2 regions of the Sinobaca sp. H24 genome follow, and region 2 is predicted to be linked to the other one. Evidence: riboswitches for the same ligand, from Rfam matches in the RefSeq annotation. Region 2 holds a riboswitch; the other holds the start of a gene.
What was found. A riboswitch is a leader RNA that binds a small molecule or an ion and turns the genes downstream of it on or off. The one in region 2 is predicted to bind thiamine pyrophosphate.
Positions count from the first base shown of each region.

Region 1: another riboswitch for thiamine pyrophosphate. It lies ahead of thiD (bifunctional hydroxymethylpyrimidine kinase/phosphomethylpyrimidine kinase); the one in region 2 lies ahead of MMY81_RS31455 (acetylornithine deacetylase).

Region 1 covers NZ_JALBWT010000029.1:55,713-63,070, forward strand. The annotation lists gene MMY81_RS25150 (efflux RND transporter permease subunit) at 1-1,276, shown strand, start outside; TPP riboswitch at 1,315-1,414, shown strand; gene thiD (bifunctional hydroxymethylpyrimidine kinase/phosphomethylpyrimidine kinase) at 1,539-2,336, shown strand; gene thiM (hydroxyethylthiazole kinase) at 2,367-3,200, shown strand; gene thiE (thiamine phosphate synthase) at 3,193-3,828, shown strand; gene cobA (uroporphyrinogen-III C-methyltransferase) at 3,993-5,129, shown strand; partial or broken gene nirB (nitrite reductase large subunit NirB) at 5,160-7,358, shown strand, end outside.
Region 2 covers NZ_JALBWT010000056.1:4,479-11,836, reverse strand. The annotation lists gene MMY81_RS31475 (alpha/beta hydrolase) at 1-420, opposite strand, end outside; gene egtB (ergothioneine biosynthesis protein EgtB) at 568-1,536, shown strand; partial or broken gene MMY81_RS34740 (ergothioneine biosynthesis protein EgtB) at 1,644-1,814, shown strand; gene egtD (L-histidine N(alpha)-methyltransferase) at 1,815-2,783, shown strand; gene tenA (thiaminase II) at 2,825-3,493, opposite strand; gene MMY81_RS31455 (acetylornithine deacetylase) at 3,496-4,776, opposite strand; TPP riboswitch at 4,851-4,953, opposite strand; gene corA (magnesium/cobalt transporter CorA) at 5,077-6,036, shown strand; partial or broken gene MMY81_RS31445 (pyruvate oxidase) at 6,130-7,358, shown strand, end outside.

The DNA.
Region 1 (7,358 bases), on a different contig from region 2:
GCCTATGGAAGACAGAGAAGCAAGTACCATCGACTTTATTGAACAGATAGAAGATGAAGTCATCGACGTAGAGCCGGATGCTGATATTTCCCTTTCCAGCCAGACCGCTATAGGCGGAGGGGAAGCAAATACGGTTGTCTTTACGATCAGCGATCAGAATGTAAATACACTCGATGAGTCTAAAGAGTATATGATCTCAGAGCTGAGAGATTCGGAAGATATACGGGAAATATCGACATCAGATGAAGATACTGCGCCGGAACTGCAGATCTCTGTGGATGAAGAAAATGCACGAGACAATGGTCTTGCTGCCGCCCAGATCGCAGAGAGCGTGGATAATGCAACCCGCGGCCAGACGGCAACAACGATCCAGACGCCGGGGAGCACAACGTACGATGTGGTGGTTCAATATGAAACCGGAGAACTGGAAACAGCAGAAGATTTAGAAACGCTGCTGATTGCCAATCAGGAAGGCGAGTATATTGAACTCGGGGAAGTAGCTGACATTGAAGAAGGCAGCGGGCCCGCCGTTATTAACCGTGATGATCAGCAGCGCAGCGTGGAAATAACAGCCGCCTACAGTTCGAATACCACATTGAATGAGGCATCTAATTTAGTAACGGATATATATGAAAGCAATGATATGGCAGACAGTACCTCTCTAGCCTATTCGGGAGAGCAGGAACTGCTGGATGACGCGCTCGACAGTATGATATTTGCCTTTATTCTCGGCCTGCTGTTTATTTATTTAGTCATGGCCGGCCAGTTTGAATCTTTCAAATATCCATTTATCGTTATGTTCAGCGTACCGCTCGTGGTCATAGGAGTAAGCATTGCGCTTGCCATCACGCAGACTCCTCTAAGCGTTACCGTCTTTATCGGGCTTATCGTTCTGGCTGGTATTGTCGTGAACAATGCGATTGTACTGGTAGACTATATTAATCAGCAGAAAGAAAAAGGCATGGCTTCCAAAGAAGCTATTGTGGAATCTGTTAAACAGAGAACCCGTCCTATTCTTATGACAGCCGTGACAACGATTCTTGGCGTCGTTCCTTTATCACTCGGCATCGGGGAAGGAGCGGAAATTCAGCAGCCGATGGGTATTGCCGTTATCGGCGGGCTGGTCAGCAGCACTTTCCTGACGTTGTTTGTTATTCCAGTACTGTACAGCTTTATGGATAAAAATTTCCGTAAAATGAGAAAAGAAGAAAAAAAGGCAAAGAAAGAACAGAAACGCGAAAAAAAGCGGCAGAAGCAGGGAGAAATAAATGATTAATTGACAATAAAGCTTTCTCTCCCGTAACATGAAATAAAGACAACCACTAGGGGCGCATATGCTGAGATAAGGAAATTCCTTTGTCCCTCTGAACCTGATCTGGGTAAAGCCAGCGTAGGAAAGTGGAGCGTGCGTTTTTATCAGGCTGGCATAGTCAGCAAAAGCCGCTCCTTTCAAGGGGCGGCTTTTTTATATGGGGAGAGCAGAAAAGTAAAAGCTGTCCCGGATGTGGTGAGTACACCTAAAAACGGAGGAACAAATCATGGCGGAAATACCAAAAGTATTATCGATAGCGGGAACAGACCCTACTGGAGGCGCAGGCATTCATGCCGACTTAAAAACATTTCAGGAGGTCGGGGCTTATGGAATGGCGGTTATTACAAGCGTCGTTGCCCAGAATACCGTAGGGGTCAAAGACGTTTGGCATATGGAAAATGAAGCCATTCTAAAACAGCTGGAAGCAGTACTCGAAGATATCCGGCCTCAGGCGGTAAAAACCGGCATGATCGCTCTGCCATCTATGATTGAAAGCATCACGGACCGGCTGGAACGGGAAAATCTGCCGATTATTGTAGACCCGGTGATGGTCGCGACAAGCGGTGACTCGTTAATGGATAAAGAAACGACAGAGCTGATGATTAACCGGCTGCTGCCTATAGCAGAAGTCGTGACTCCTAATATGGAAGAAGCCGAAAAGCTTACCGGCGTAAACGTATCTACGATAAAAGAGGCTGAAAAAGCAGCCCGTCTGCTGGTCGATGAGATGGGAGCCGGGGCTGCTGTTGTAAAGGGTGGACACGCCAAAGATACGGCCATTGATGTGTTATATTATAAGAAAGAGTTTATTCATCTGACAGCGGATCGATTTGATACAAAGCATACGCACGGGACGGGATGTACATTCTCTGCGGCTATTGCTGCCAATCGGGCGAAAGGCATTCCCGTCATCAAATCATGTGAGCTGGCTAAGGAATTTATTACAAAAGCGATCAGCCATCCGCTCAATATCGGACACGGCAGCGGACCGGTTAATCACTGGGGACGATTTTTAGAGAAATAAATGAAATGACCTGGAGGGAAAGAGAACATGATGCATTCTGAAGGAAAAAAAGTATATAAAGTTCTGCATGAAATGCGGACAGCAAAGCCTCTTATTCATAACATTACAAACGTAGTCGTAACAAACTTTACGGCAAACGGCCTTTTAGCGGCCGGTGCGTCGCCTGTGATGGCGAATGCAAAAGAAGAAGCCGCAGATATGGCGGCTGCCGCAGATGCGCTTGTGCTTAATATTGGAACGCTGAACCAATTACAGGTGGAGTCAATGCTTCTTGCTGGAGCAGCGGCAAACAAAAAAGGCATTCCGGTAGTGCTGGATCCGGTAGGGGCCGGTGCTACAGCCTACCGCACGGATACAGCGCGCCGGCTTCTAAAAGAAATAGATATTTCCCTTATCCGCGGCAATGCAGGAGAAATTGCCGCTGTCGCAGGACTTGAAAGCAGCACACGCGGAGTCGACTCAGGATCCTCCCAGTCAGGAACAGCAGAAACGGCAGAACGTGCTTTTCAGGCACTGAAGCTTCCTATCGTGGTTACCGGAGCGGTTGACGCTGTAACGGATGGAAAAGATATGTACCGCATCCATAATGGCCATTCGATGATGACAAGAGTGACCGGATCCGGCTGTCTGCTAAGCTCCCTGATCGGTTCTTTTCTGACGGTGACGGACGATGTGGCATACGGCGCAGCCGCAGCGCTCGGCTACTACGGGGTAGCGGCTGAAAAAGCCGGCGGATTTGCTTCGATGAGAGGACCCGGCACGTTTCAGGTAGAGCTGCTGAACGCCCTGTACCATGTAGGGGATATGGATATCAGACAGCAGCTGACACTAAAAAAAGAAGCATTGAAAGGCACTTATGAATAAAGAAACACTGCTGCTTTATTTTATTATGGGCAGCCAGGATACGGATAAAAATCCTGCTGAAGTACTCGAGCAGGCGGTCGCGGGCGGGATTACCTGCTTTCAGTTTCGTGAAAAAGGACCGGCTTCAAAAACGGCAGAACAAAAAGAAGAGCTGGCTCGTGAACTGCTTGCTGTATGCCGAAGCCGCAGCATTCCGTTTATTGTAAACGATGATGTCGATCTTGCTGTAAAGATCGGGGCGGACGGCGTTCACATTGGCCAGGGGGATGAGCCCGCTTCTAGTGTAAAAAAGAAACTACCGGCCCATATGATTGTAGGCGTGTCGGCAAAAACACTGAAGGAAGCCGAAAAAGCTGTACAGGACGAGGCCGATTATATTGGAACAGGACCTATGTACGCCACTACATCAAAGGATGATGCCGATGAGCCTATCGGTCCGGAAGGCATACAGGACTTACGGAAATTTGGTATTACCCTTCCGATTGTAGGCATCGGCGGCATTACAGAGAAAAATGTGAAAAGCATCATGAGGGCTGGAGCTGACGGGGTATCGCTGATTTCTGCTATCAGCCGGGCAATAGATCCGAAAGAGGCAGCACAACGTCTTAGGCAGCTGGCTCAAAAATAATCACGACTTCAACCCGCTTCTTTTAAGGAGCGGGTTTTTTCTGTTATTTAATATGTATTTAATATGCATAATAAAGTGTGTTAGATTATCTTTCGCTGTTGCAGAAATTCCCAGCTTCTTTCTATACAATACATAATTATAAAGAAAAGCAGGAGTGAAACGAAATGAAACCAGGTGTCGTTTGTTTTGTAGGAGCCGGTCCAGGAGATCCGGAGCTGTTGACAATCAAGGGATTGAAAGCTCTTCAGCGGGCTGACGTTGTGGTATTTGACAGGCTGGTCCATCCCGCCCTGCTTTTGGAAGCTGATCCGGAAGCGAAATTTATCTACTGTGGAAAAAAACCGTGCGAGCATACGCTGCGGCAGCAGGATATTCAAACAGAGCTGCTGATTCAGGCAAAGAAGGGAAAAAGGGTCGTCCGGCTGAAGGGCGGCGATCCGGGTATATTCGGAAGAGTTGGGGAAGAGGCGGAAATGCTCCGCAGTCATAAAGTTGCCTATGAAATGATTCCGGGTGTAACTGCTGCCAGCGCTGCTTCGCTCTATGCAGGAGTGCCGCTTACGCATCGGGACCATGCCAGGTCCCTTGCTATTGTGACAGGGCACAGCAAAGAGAAGTCCGGGAAGCCGGAGGCAGACTGGGCAGGCCTCGCGAAAGGAATGGAAACGATCGTCTTTTATATGGGAATGAAAAACCTTCCTTTCATCGCTTCTGAACTGATCAGCCATGGAAAAAACGAAGGTACCCCGGTGCTTGTCGTTGAATGGGGGACCTGCGGCAGACAGCGGGAAATAATAGGAACGCTTGCTGATATCGAAAGAAAAGCGGCGGATCAAAAAATGGCAAACCCTTCCATCATTATTGTAGGAGAAGTAGCTGTACTTCATCACAAGCTGCAGTGGATAGAGAAGGGGCCGCTAACTGGAGAAGGATGCATTATTCATCATGCCACTCCGGAAACAGAAAAATTTCAAAAGGAATGGGAAAGCCTGGGAGCGGAAGTGTATACAGGGAGCCGCAAATGGGGAAACCGGGAAAAAACGGCTTTCAGCCATTTAACCATGGTCGGCCATGCGTCTCATATCATCGTGCCGGACCTGGCTTCCGCCGCTGACTGTCTGGAATCTCTTCCGGGAGACTTAATAGAAGATAAACTTACTTTCTACTGCTGTTCCAGAAGCGCCGCTGATTCGTTAAAGCAGGCAGGAGCACAGTATGTAACCTGTCTCCCGGAAGCTGGAAGTTTTGAAAAATGGATTTCATTGTCTGCTGATAAGCCTGCTCTAGCCGAAATCATCTGAGTTATATCATTCAAAGGAGTGTCGTACAGCATGCGTAAAGAGAATATTGTCTTAATAGGGAACGGAATGGCCGGTATTCGAACGATTGAGGAAAAAAAAAAGAACCGAATCGCTTTACTATTACCATTTTCGGAAAAGAACCGTACCCAAATTATAATCGTATTCTGCTCTCCAAAGTGCTGCAGGGAGACAGCGACATCAATGAAATTATTTTGAACGACTATGACTGGTATGAAGAAAAGAATATTACCCTTTATGCAGGAGATGAAGCGGAGGAAATTGATAAAAAGAAAAAAGTTGTACGGAGCAGACAGGGCCGTGAATGTCCGTATGACCATTTAATTATTGCAACGGGGTCCAATGCGTTTATGCTGCCTTTACCTGGTGCAGATAAAGAAGGGGTCATTGCCTTCCGGGATATTAAAGACACAGAAGAAATGATCAGTGCCTCTAAAAAATATAGAAGAGCGGTCGTTATTGGAGGAGGACTGCTTGGTCTGGAAGCAGCCCGCGGCCTGTTGAATCTGGATATGGAAACTGAAGTCGTACATAACAGCAGCTATCTGATGGAGCGCCAGCTTGATGAGCCGGCATCCCGAATGCTGAAGAATGATTTGGAAGCACAGGGCATGCGGTTTCATATGGCGAAAGACACAGAAAAGATACTGGGAAAAAAACGGGTGGAGGGACTGAAATTTAAAGATGGTTCCACGCTGGAAGCCGATCTGGTCGTCATGGCCGTCGGTATCCGACCTAACGCCGTATTAGCAGGGGCTTCAGGGATCGATACGAATCGTGCTATTCTCGTTAATGATCATATGGAAACAAGCGTTAAAGACATATATGCGGTAGGCGAATGCGCCGAGCACAACGGTATTGCCTACGGCCTGGTGGCTCCACTTTATGAGCAGGGAAAGGTGCTGGCTGAACGAATCTGTGCAAAAGCGCGTACCGGCACCGGTTATCAGGGGTCGCTCACGTATACGCAGCTGAAGGTATCCGGTGTGGATGTGTTTTCTGCGGGCACATTTCAGGATGAAGAGGATACGAAAGCAATCCGCGTGCACGATGAATTTGAAGGCATATACAAAAAAGTGGTCGTACGTGACAACCGCGTAGTAGGAGCGGTTCTCTACGGAGAGACCGCGGATTCGCCGAGACTGCTTGAAATGATGAAAAAAGGCCAGGACATTACCGGCCTTGGGAAAACCATTATTCTTCCCTCAGAACAGGAAGGCGGAGAAGTAGAAAGCCTGACTGCTGCAATGGAGCCGTTCGAAACCATCTGCGGCTGTAACGGGGTCTGTAAAGGCGATATTGTGGAAGCCATTCAAAAAGATGGATTAACCTCAGTGGAAGAAGTAAAAAAGCATACAAATGCCGCCCGGTCATGTGGAGGGTGCAAGCCGCTTGTAGCCGACCTGCTCGCCCACACGCTCGGAGATGAGGCAGGAGAAGGTCTGCAGGAAGAGCCAATGTGCGGCTGTACCGACCTTACGCACGAAGAAGTCGGGGAAGAGATTAGGACCAAACAGCTTACGCTGACGAGAGAAGTCATGAATGTACTCCACTGGAAAACATCGGAAGGCTGTTCCAAATGCCGGCCGGCGATCAATTACTATTTAGGCGTAGCCCATCCAAAAGAATATGAAGATGACCCCTCGTCCCGTTTTGTAAACGAAAGAATGCACGCCAACATTCAAAACGACGGTACTTATTCGGTCGTGCCAAGAATGTACGGAGGGGTAACCAATCCGGATCAGCTCCGGAAAATTGCAGAGGTGGCCGACAAGTACGATGTGCCCCTGCTGAAATTAACCGGCGGGCAGCGAATTGATATGCTGGGTATTCCAAAGGCGGATCTGCCCTCAGTCTGGGAAGACTTGAATATGCCTTCCGGTTACGCCTATGCCAAATCGCTTCGCACAGTGAAAACATGCGTAGGAGAAGATTTCTGCCGTTTCGGCACCCAGGACTCGATCGGCCTGGGCATCGCCATTGAAAAGAAATACGACCGGCTGAACACTCCGCATAAAGTAAAAATGGCAGTATCGGCCTGCCCGAGAAACTGCGCGGAGTCCGGAATTAAAGACCTGGGAATTGTCGGGGTGGAAGGTGCCTGGGAGCTGTATGCAGGCGGCAACGGCGGCGTGGATTTAAAAGGCGGCGAGCTGCTTACGAAAGTGCAGACAACCGAAGAAGTAATCGATACGATCAGCGCCTACCTGC
Region 2 (7,358 bases):
TGCGCTCTGACCTCCGACAGCCAGCCGGTCTTTATCAGCACCGAGGCTTTCGGCGTGGTCAACCACCCATTTTATTACTTCATAACTTTCTTCCAGCGCTGCCGGGAATGGAGATTCCGGCGCTTTCGCATAATTGATATTCACTACCAGACAAGAAGCTTCATTTGCTATATATCTGCAGTAAGGATCGTCCTGAGAAGCATCTCCATGTACAAACCCGCCTCCATGCAGGTTTATGTAAATAGGAAGTTTTGCTGTTCCCGATGTTACCGGATAATAAAAAGTTACAGGAGTAAGCCGTCCTGTTGTAGAAATCAATCGTTTTTCAGCGGAGGCGACCGCCTGAATATTTATTGTAGAAGGGCGTTTTTTAAAAGAAGCTTTTTTTCTAATTGCTTTAGCCTGCCAGGTATTTATCATTTTACCGCTCCATGTTATTTGACGTATATCATTATGTACCCTCTCTATAATGAATTCTAACATTCTATTATTCTGACGGTTCTGCAGGTTTCGTTCCATCAAAAAGAAGGTATGAGATAAGTAAAATTTTTTTAGGAGGTTTTCCCCATCGAATACACTGCTTCAGCTGCTGTTGAAAAGCTTCTGGAAAATTTCCGGACAATCCGCAGACAAACGCTTCACATTACCACCCCTCTGGAAACGGAGGATTATATGATGCAGGCATCTCCAGACGTGAGTCCCGCAAAATGGCACTTAGCCCATACAACTTGGTTTTTTGAACAGTTTATATTGAAAAATCATGCTGAAAACTATGAAGAATTTTCCAAGGATTCCAACGCTCTTTATAACTCCTATTATGAAACACAGGGAAAGATTTTCCCCAAGTCACAGCGCGGGCTGATTTCGCGGCCCACTGTAGCGGAAACCTTTGCTTATCGTGACTACGTAGAGCAGCAGGTGGAAGCTTTTTTACAGAACACTCCTTTAACAGAAGAAATTGCTGATCTGATGGAAGTAGGTCTGCAGCACGAACAGCAGCACCAGGAGCTGCTTATTACAGACACTAAGTACAACTTCTCGATCAATCCGACAAATCCTGCTATTATACCGGAGCATTTTTCAGAAACGACCGCTGCACCGAGGGAATGGCTGACATTTGAGGAGGGACTGACAGAAATAGGCACGAATAATATTCATTTTTCTTTTGATAATGAACGTCCAGTTCATAAATACTGGATCCATCCATTTTCGATCGCGACCGTTCCCGTAACAAACAGAGAATACATGAATTTCATTGAAGACGGCGGCTACAAAGAGGCCGGATACTGGCTGTCCGAAGGCTGGTCTATCGTTAAACAGGAGCAGTGGGAAGCTCCCTTATACTGGGAAAAGCATGAGGGCGAATGGTACGCCTACTCTCTGCAGGGGCTTAAGAAGGTGAATCCGGAAGAACCCGTCACCCACATCAGCTATTATGAAGCAGACGCCTTTCCCGATGGGCAGGCTTCCGCCTCCCTACAGAACAGGAATGGGAGCACGCGTTCAGCGGATATTCTACAGAGGGACATTTTGTAGAAGCAGAAACGTACCATCCTGCCCCGGTTGATAAGCCGGAGCATGTTTATGGAAACGTATGGGAATGGACCAGAAGTCCTTACGCTCCTTATCCCAATAACCGGCCGCTTGAGGGGGCTCTTGGAGAATACAACGCCAAATTTATGAGTAACCAGATGGTGCTGCGCGGAGGATCCTGTGCAACACCGCAGTCTCATATCCGCTCGACGTACCGGAATTTTTTCCCTCCTGAAAAACGCTGGCAGTTCAGCGGCATCCGCCTTGCAAAGGATGAATAAATGAAAAAAACAAATCTTCCTTATACGCTGGTTGACCTGCAGCCTGATGTGTCATCTTTTAAAGAAGATGTAATTGCCGGTTTCGAAAAAACCCATAAGGCTCTGCCGGCCAAGCATTTTTACGATAAAACGGGAAGTTCATTATTCAACGCCATTACGAAGCTGCCGGAATATTACGTAAGCCGGACAGAGATGGATATTCTGCACGATTTTGGTCCTGATATTGCTGAAGCAATAGGCGGCCGTGCGCATATTATTGAACTTGGAAGCGGAAGCTTCGACAAAATTAATCAGGTGCTCCCTTTTTTGAAGAGCCCCGCCTCCTATAAGCCGGTGGATATATCGATCAGTGCGCTTCAGGATACCGCAGAAAGAGTGCTGGAACGATATCCGGATTTGGAGGTTACCGGCATATGTGCAGATTATACGAGCACTCTGGACTTTCTGCACCAGGACCGGGGAAATAATAAAACCATCTGCTTTCTCGGTTCAACGATCGGCAACTTTCAAAAAGAAGAGGCCGCCGCTTTTCTTCAATCACTGGCCGGCGAACTGCATGACGACGGGCAGATTTTGATTGGGGTAGACTTAAAGAAAGATACTGCTGTTCTTCATAATGCTTATAATGACCCTGCAGGCATTACGGCAGCATTTAACTTAAATATTCTGGAACGTATGAACAAAGAAATGAAAGCTGATATTGATTCAGCCGGGTTTACGCACCATGCTTTTTATTCTGAGGAAAACGGACGAATTGAAATGCACCTCCAGAGCAGTAAAGAACAGCTGGTATCGCTGGAAGAACACACCTTTCATTTTTCCAAGGGAGAGACCATTCATACCGAAAACTCTCATAAATTCTCTATTGCCGAGTTTATTGCCCTGGCTAAGCAGTCTCATTTAAACGTAGATGCTTTTTGGACAGATGAAAAGGAATGGTTTGGAGTATTTTTATTAAAACGACCGTAAACAGCAAAGAGAAAGCACCCATCGTGCTTTCTCTTTTTCTGTTATACCGGCCAGTTTTTGTGATAATACGCCATGTCCCAAAACAAGTATTCGAACTTGGTCGTCGTTAAGAAAATCTCCTCCAGTTTATCGAGTTCATGCTGCGGCTTTCCTTCTGCCAGCTCGTCCAGCAGATCAATGCACCAGTCTGCGAGTTTCAGGAAATCCGGATCGCTGTAGGTACGTATCCACTCCCCGTAGAGCTCATGCTCAACTGCTCCTGGAATGCGACTTAGATCCCGGCCGATTTCTGCGTAACTCCACATACATGGGAGCAGAGCCGCCGTCAGTTCAGCCAGCCCTCCATTCTGCCCCTCATGAAGCATATACCTCGTATAGGCCAAGGTCACGGGAGCTGCCTCGGCCTGTTCCAGCTCTTCTTCTGTAATATCAAGCCTGGCACTGTAGTCCCGGTGCAGCTGCATTTCTTCGTTGAGCGTAGACTGAAGCAGATCCGCGAACTCTCCCATCGTTTTTAATGTCCGGGCCTTCATCGTTCCCATCGCAAATAGACGGGCATATTCTTTTAAATACAAATAATCCTGGATCATAAAATAGCGAAAGGCTTCTTTTTCCAGCGTCCCATCTCCCATTCCAGTAACAAATGGATGACTGTGGTTTTTTCTCCAGATCGGCTGTAGTTTTTGCTGAAGCGTACGGCTGAATGACATTTCTATTCCTCCTTCTTTTTTTCTGAATGCAGCCATTCATATACATAAACGGCGAGCGTGTTTGTAAATGTTACTAATTGATCGATCGAAAGCCTTTCGTTCACAGCGTGAGCGTTGGCAAGCGTTCCAGGCCCAAAAATGGCAGTTGGTATGCCGGCTTCACCAAGCCATCCTCCATCTGTCACGGTAGGAGAAACATCGAGATCGGCTTTTTCGCCGGCCATTTTTTCAAAAGCCTGGGCCAGCAGTTTTGTTCCAGGGTGTTCCTTATCAACCGAAAGAGAAGGGAAAATTTCTCCTCTTTCTTCAATCATGGAGGTGCCGCCCCATGTAAATTCGGGAGGATGATGTCGGAGCCAGGGGTCTCCCAAAGCAACATTACGTATATGCTCCTCTACTTCTGCTGCTGCAGATTCATGTGTTTCATCCGGATAAAAATGAACGGTCACCCAGAGCCGGCATTCATCTGCTATAAAAGCTGCATGTCTTCCTCCTTCAATAACAGCAGGGTTAATCGTGTTCGCTCCTGCCGGCAGGCCCGGATAACTTTTTTCCACAGCCCACTGCCTTTCCAAAGTCTGCAGCCCTTGAATAATGACCATCATTTTCTCAATCGCACTGGCTCCCTTCACTGCACCTCCGGCATGAATCATATTCCGTCTCATCGCATCGTGAAATGTATCCGGGCTTTTAATCGTTATCCATCCGGTAATCACTCCGCCCTGCCCTTGTATATGCAGATCGCTGGTATCAACAACAAGCGCATAATCCGCTTTATAACCGCGCCGGCAGCACGCAAGTGTTCCCGCTTCACCTACTTCCTCTCCGATCACTGACTGCAGCATAAGGTCACCCGGCAGTTCTATTCCCAGTTCATGAAACATACGGATAACAAATAAGGCTCCTGCCAGACCTCCTTTCATATCAGCCGTACCCCGCCCTTGAATCCAGCCGTTTTCGATTTCGGCCCGATAAGGATCTGTTTTCCATTCTGATCCTTCTACTTCAGCTGTATCCACATGTCCGTTTAGAATAAGACTGTGATATCCGGCTGAATCGGTTCCTTTTTTCGTCGCTACTACGTTGGGATCTCCCGGGTAAACGTCCCAGCTGTCTATCTCATATCCTGCCTTCTCCAAATAAGATGCAATAAATGACTGAATTTCCGCTGTGTTTCTTGCCGGCGGCGCCGGCGTTTCGTATGATACCAGCGTTTTTACCAGGTCGAGAAGATCTTCCTGTCTTTCCTCCATATGTGTTAATAATCTGGATATGTCCGTCACTTTCTCTGCCTCCTCATTAAGTGATTACTCAAATAAAAAAAGCCTCTTCCGGGAAGAAGAAGCAGAGACGTCAGGTTAGTCTTCAGCTTCTTCCCTCCGCTGGTATCAGCCAGATCAGGTAATAAGGGTCAAGGACGTTTCCTTTTCTCAGCTTACAAAGCTCCCCTAGAAGTAATGCAGTGCTATTCATTTATGTCTTTTAGTAAATCACAGATTGCGCTTTCATACAACCTCATGTTTGACCACGCGGCAAATAGGCTATTAATAAACGTTGGGTAAGACTTTGAAAGGAGTACAAAAATGATTCGCACTCTCGCTGTTACGATACATAATGAATTTATTGAAAATGAAGATGTTGCTGTACTGCTTGCTGATCAAACTATTAAATGGTTCTGGGCTGACTTCCGGGACCCTTCCACTCAAGAAGCGTCCCGCCTGGAAACGGATTTTGCCTTTCATCCACTGGCTGTAGAAGACTGCTTTCATTCCATGCAGCGTCCGAAATACGATCACTATGAGGATTTTGAGTTTTTTGTGATGCATTCTCTGCAGAAAGATACATTTGCTAAAAAAGAAGTCGATATTTTTTCCGGCAGAAATTATGTAGTAACGTTTCATTTAAGTGCCTCACCTGAAATAGATGCTATTTGGGAAAAAGCACGAACGTCTGCGGATTTCCGGCAAAACGGAGCTTATTATATTATCTATTCCGTTATTGACAAAATTGTTGATGACTATTTTCCACCTCTTTACCAGATGGAAGACCGCCTCAATGAAATTGAAGAAAAAGATGCGGACAAAACGTACAGAGATTTAATTGATGAAGTATTCGATATCCGCGGGGATCTGCTGCAGCTCCGCCGGACGATTGTCCCTATGCGGGATCTGCTTTACCGGATGCTCGACCTGCGCCTCGACCTTATCACAGAGCACAAAGCTTACTACCGGGATGTGTATGATCACTTACTAAAGCAGACCGAGCTTATTCAGTCCAACCGGGAAATGACTTCTGATATGCGGGACAACTATCAGACGATCAACTCAAATCGAATGAACGAAATTATGATGACGCTGACCATTGTATCTACTATTTTTATTCCCTTGACCTTTATTGCTGGATTATACGGAATGAATTTTACCAACATGCCCGAACTCACGGCCGATAACGGCTACTTTATTACGCTTGCGGTCATGGCCGTTATGGCCGGCGTCCTGCTGCTTTTGTTTAAATGGAAAGGCTGGTTTAACATATTTAAATAACCACACCCGTATCAGGGGGAAAGTATTTGTTTAAGAGTCCGGGAACAGGGAAACATTTAACTTATACACTAATACGAAACGGGGGAATTTCCAATGCTCGAACAAACAGCCGGTGAACACGTAATTGATCTTTTAAAAGAATGGAAGATTGACCGGATTTTCGGGATGCCGGGAGATTCTATTAATGAGTTTATGGAGGAACTTCGTAAACAGCAGGAAATTCGTTTTATTCAAATACGGCACGAGGAAACAGGAGCACTTGCGGCCTCTGCCCATGCCAAGCTTACTCATCAAATCGGCGTTTGTTTGTCCATTGCAGGACCGGGTGCCGTCCACCTGCAGAACGGCTTATATGATGCCAAAAAAGATAAAGCCCCTGTTCTTGCCATAGTAGGACAGATAAGCAGTACACTTGTGGGGACAGATAATTTTCAGGAACTCAAACTTGAAGCAATGTTTGAAGACGCTGCGGTATTCAACCGCCGCGTTCAAACGGCAGAGCAGCTTCCGGATCTGCTCAATCAGGCTATCCGGACCGCTTACGCAGAAAAGGGGCCTGCTGTTCTTATCGTCCCGGACGATTTATTCGCCCAGAAGGTCAAATCAAAAGAAGCTCTGACGTCTGCTATCTATTCTTCTCCTATCATCCGTCCGGAGGAAAAAGACCTCAAAGAAGCAGTAACATATATGCATGAATCAAAAAAGCCAGCAATTCTTGTCGGCAAAGGCGCGGAAGATGCTGCCGAAGAAGTATTGGCTTTCGCAAAAAATCAAAGCTCCTATCATTGTTTCCCTTCCTGCTAAAGGAATGATACCGGATGATCATCCACAGAATATGGGACAGCTCGGGCAGCTCGGGACAAAGCCTTCTTATGACGCCATCCAGGAAGCCGATCTGCTGCTTTTGCTCGGAACCGCATTTCCCTACCGGGAGTTTCTTCCGGAAAACACACCTGCCGTCCAGATTGACATCGATCCTTCTGTAATAGGGAAATACTATCCGTCCCGTGTCGGCCTGGTAGGGGACCTACGTTCGATTCTTCCCTGGTTTACGAATGGGCTTGAAGAAAAAAACGACGATTTCCTCCAGACCTATATAAAAAAGCGGGAAAACTGGAATGAGGAGCTTCAACAGGATATCGATAAAGAAACAGAGCTTCTTCAACCCCAGCAGGCTATTGCTGAAATTCAGAACATCCTGGAAGATGATGCTGTTATTTCCCTGGATGTCGGAAGCGTTACGGTCTGGACTGCCCGCTATCTACGCCTGAAAAAGCAGAAAATGATCCTCTCTTCCTGGCTTGCCACAATGGGGTGCTCTC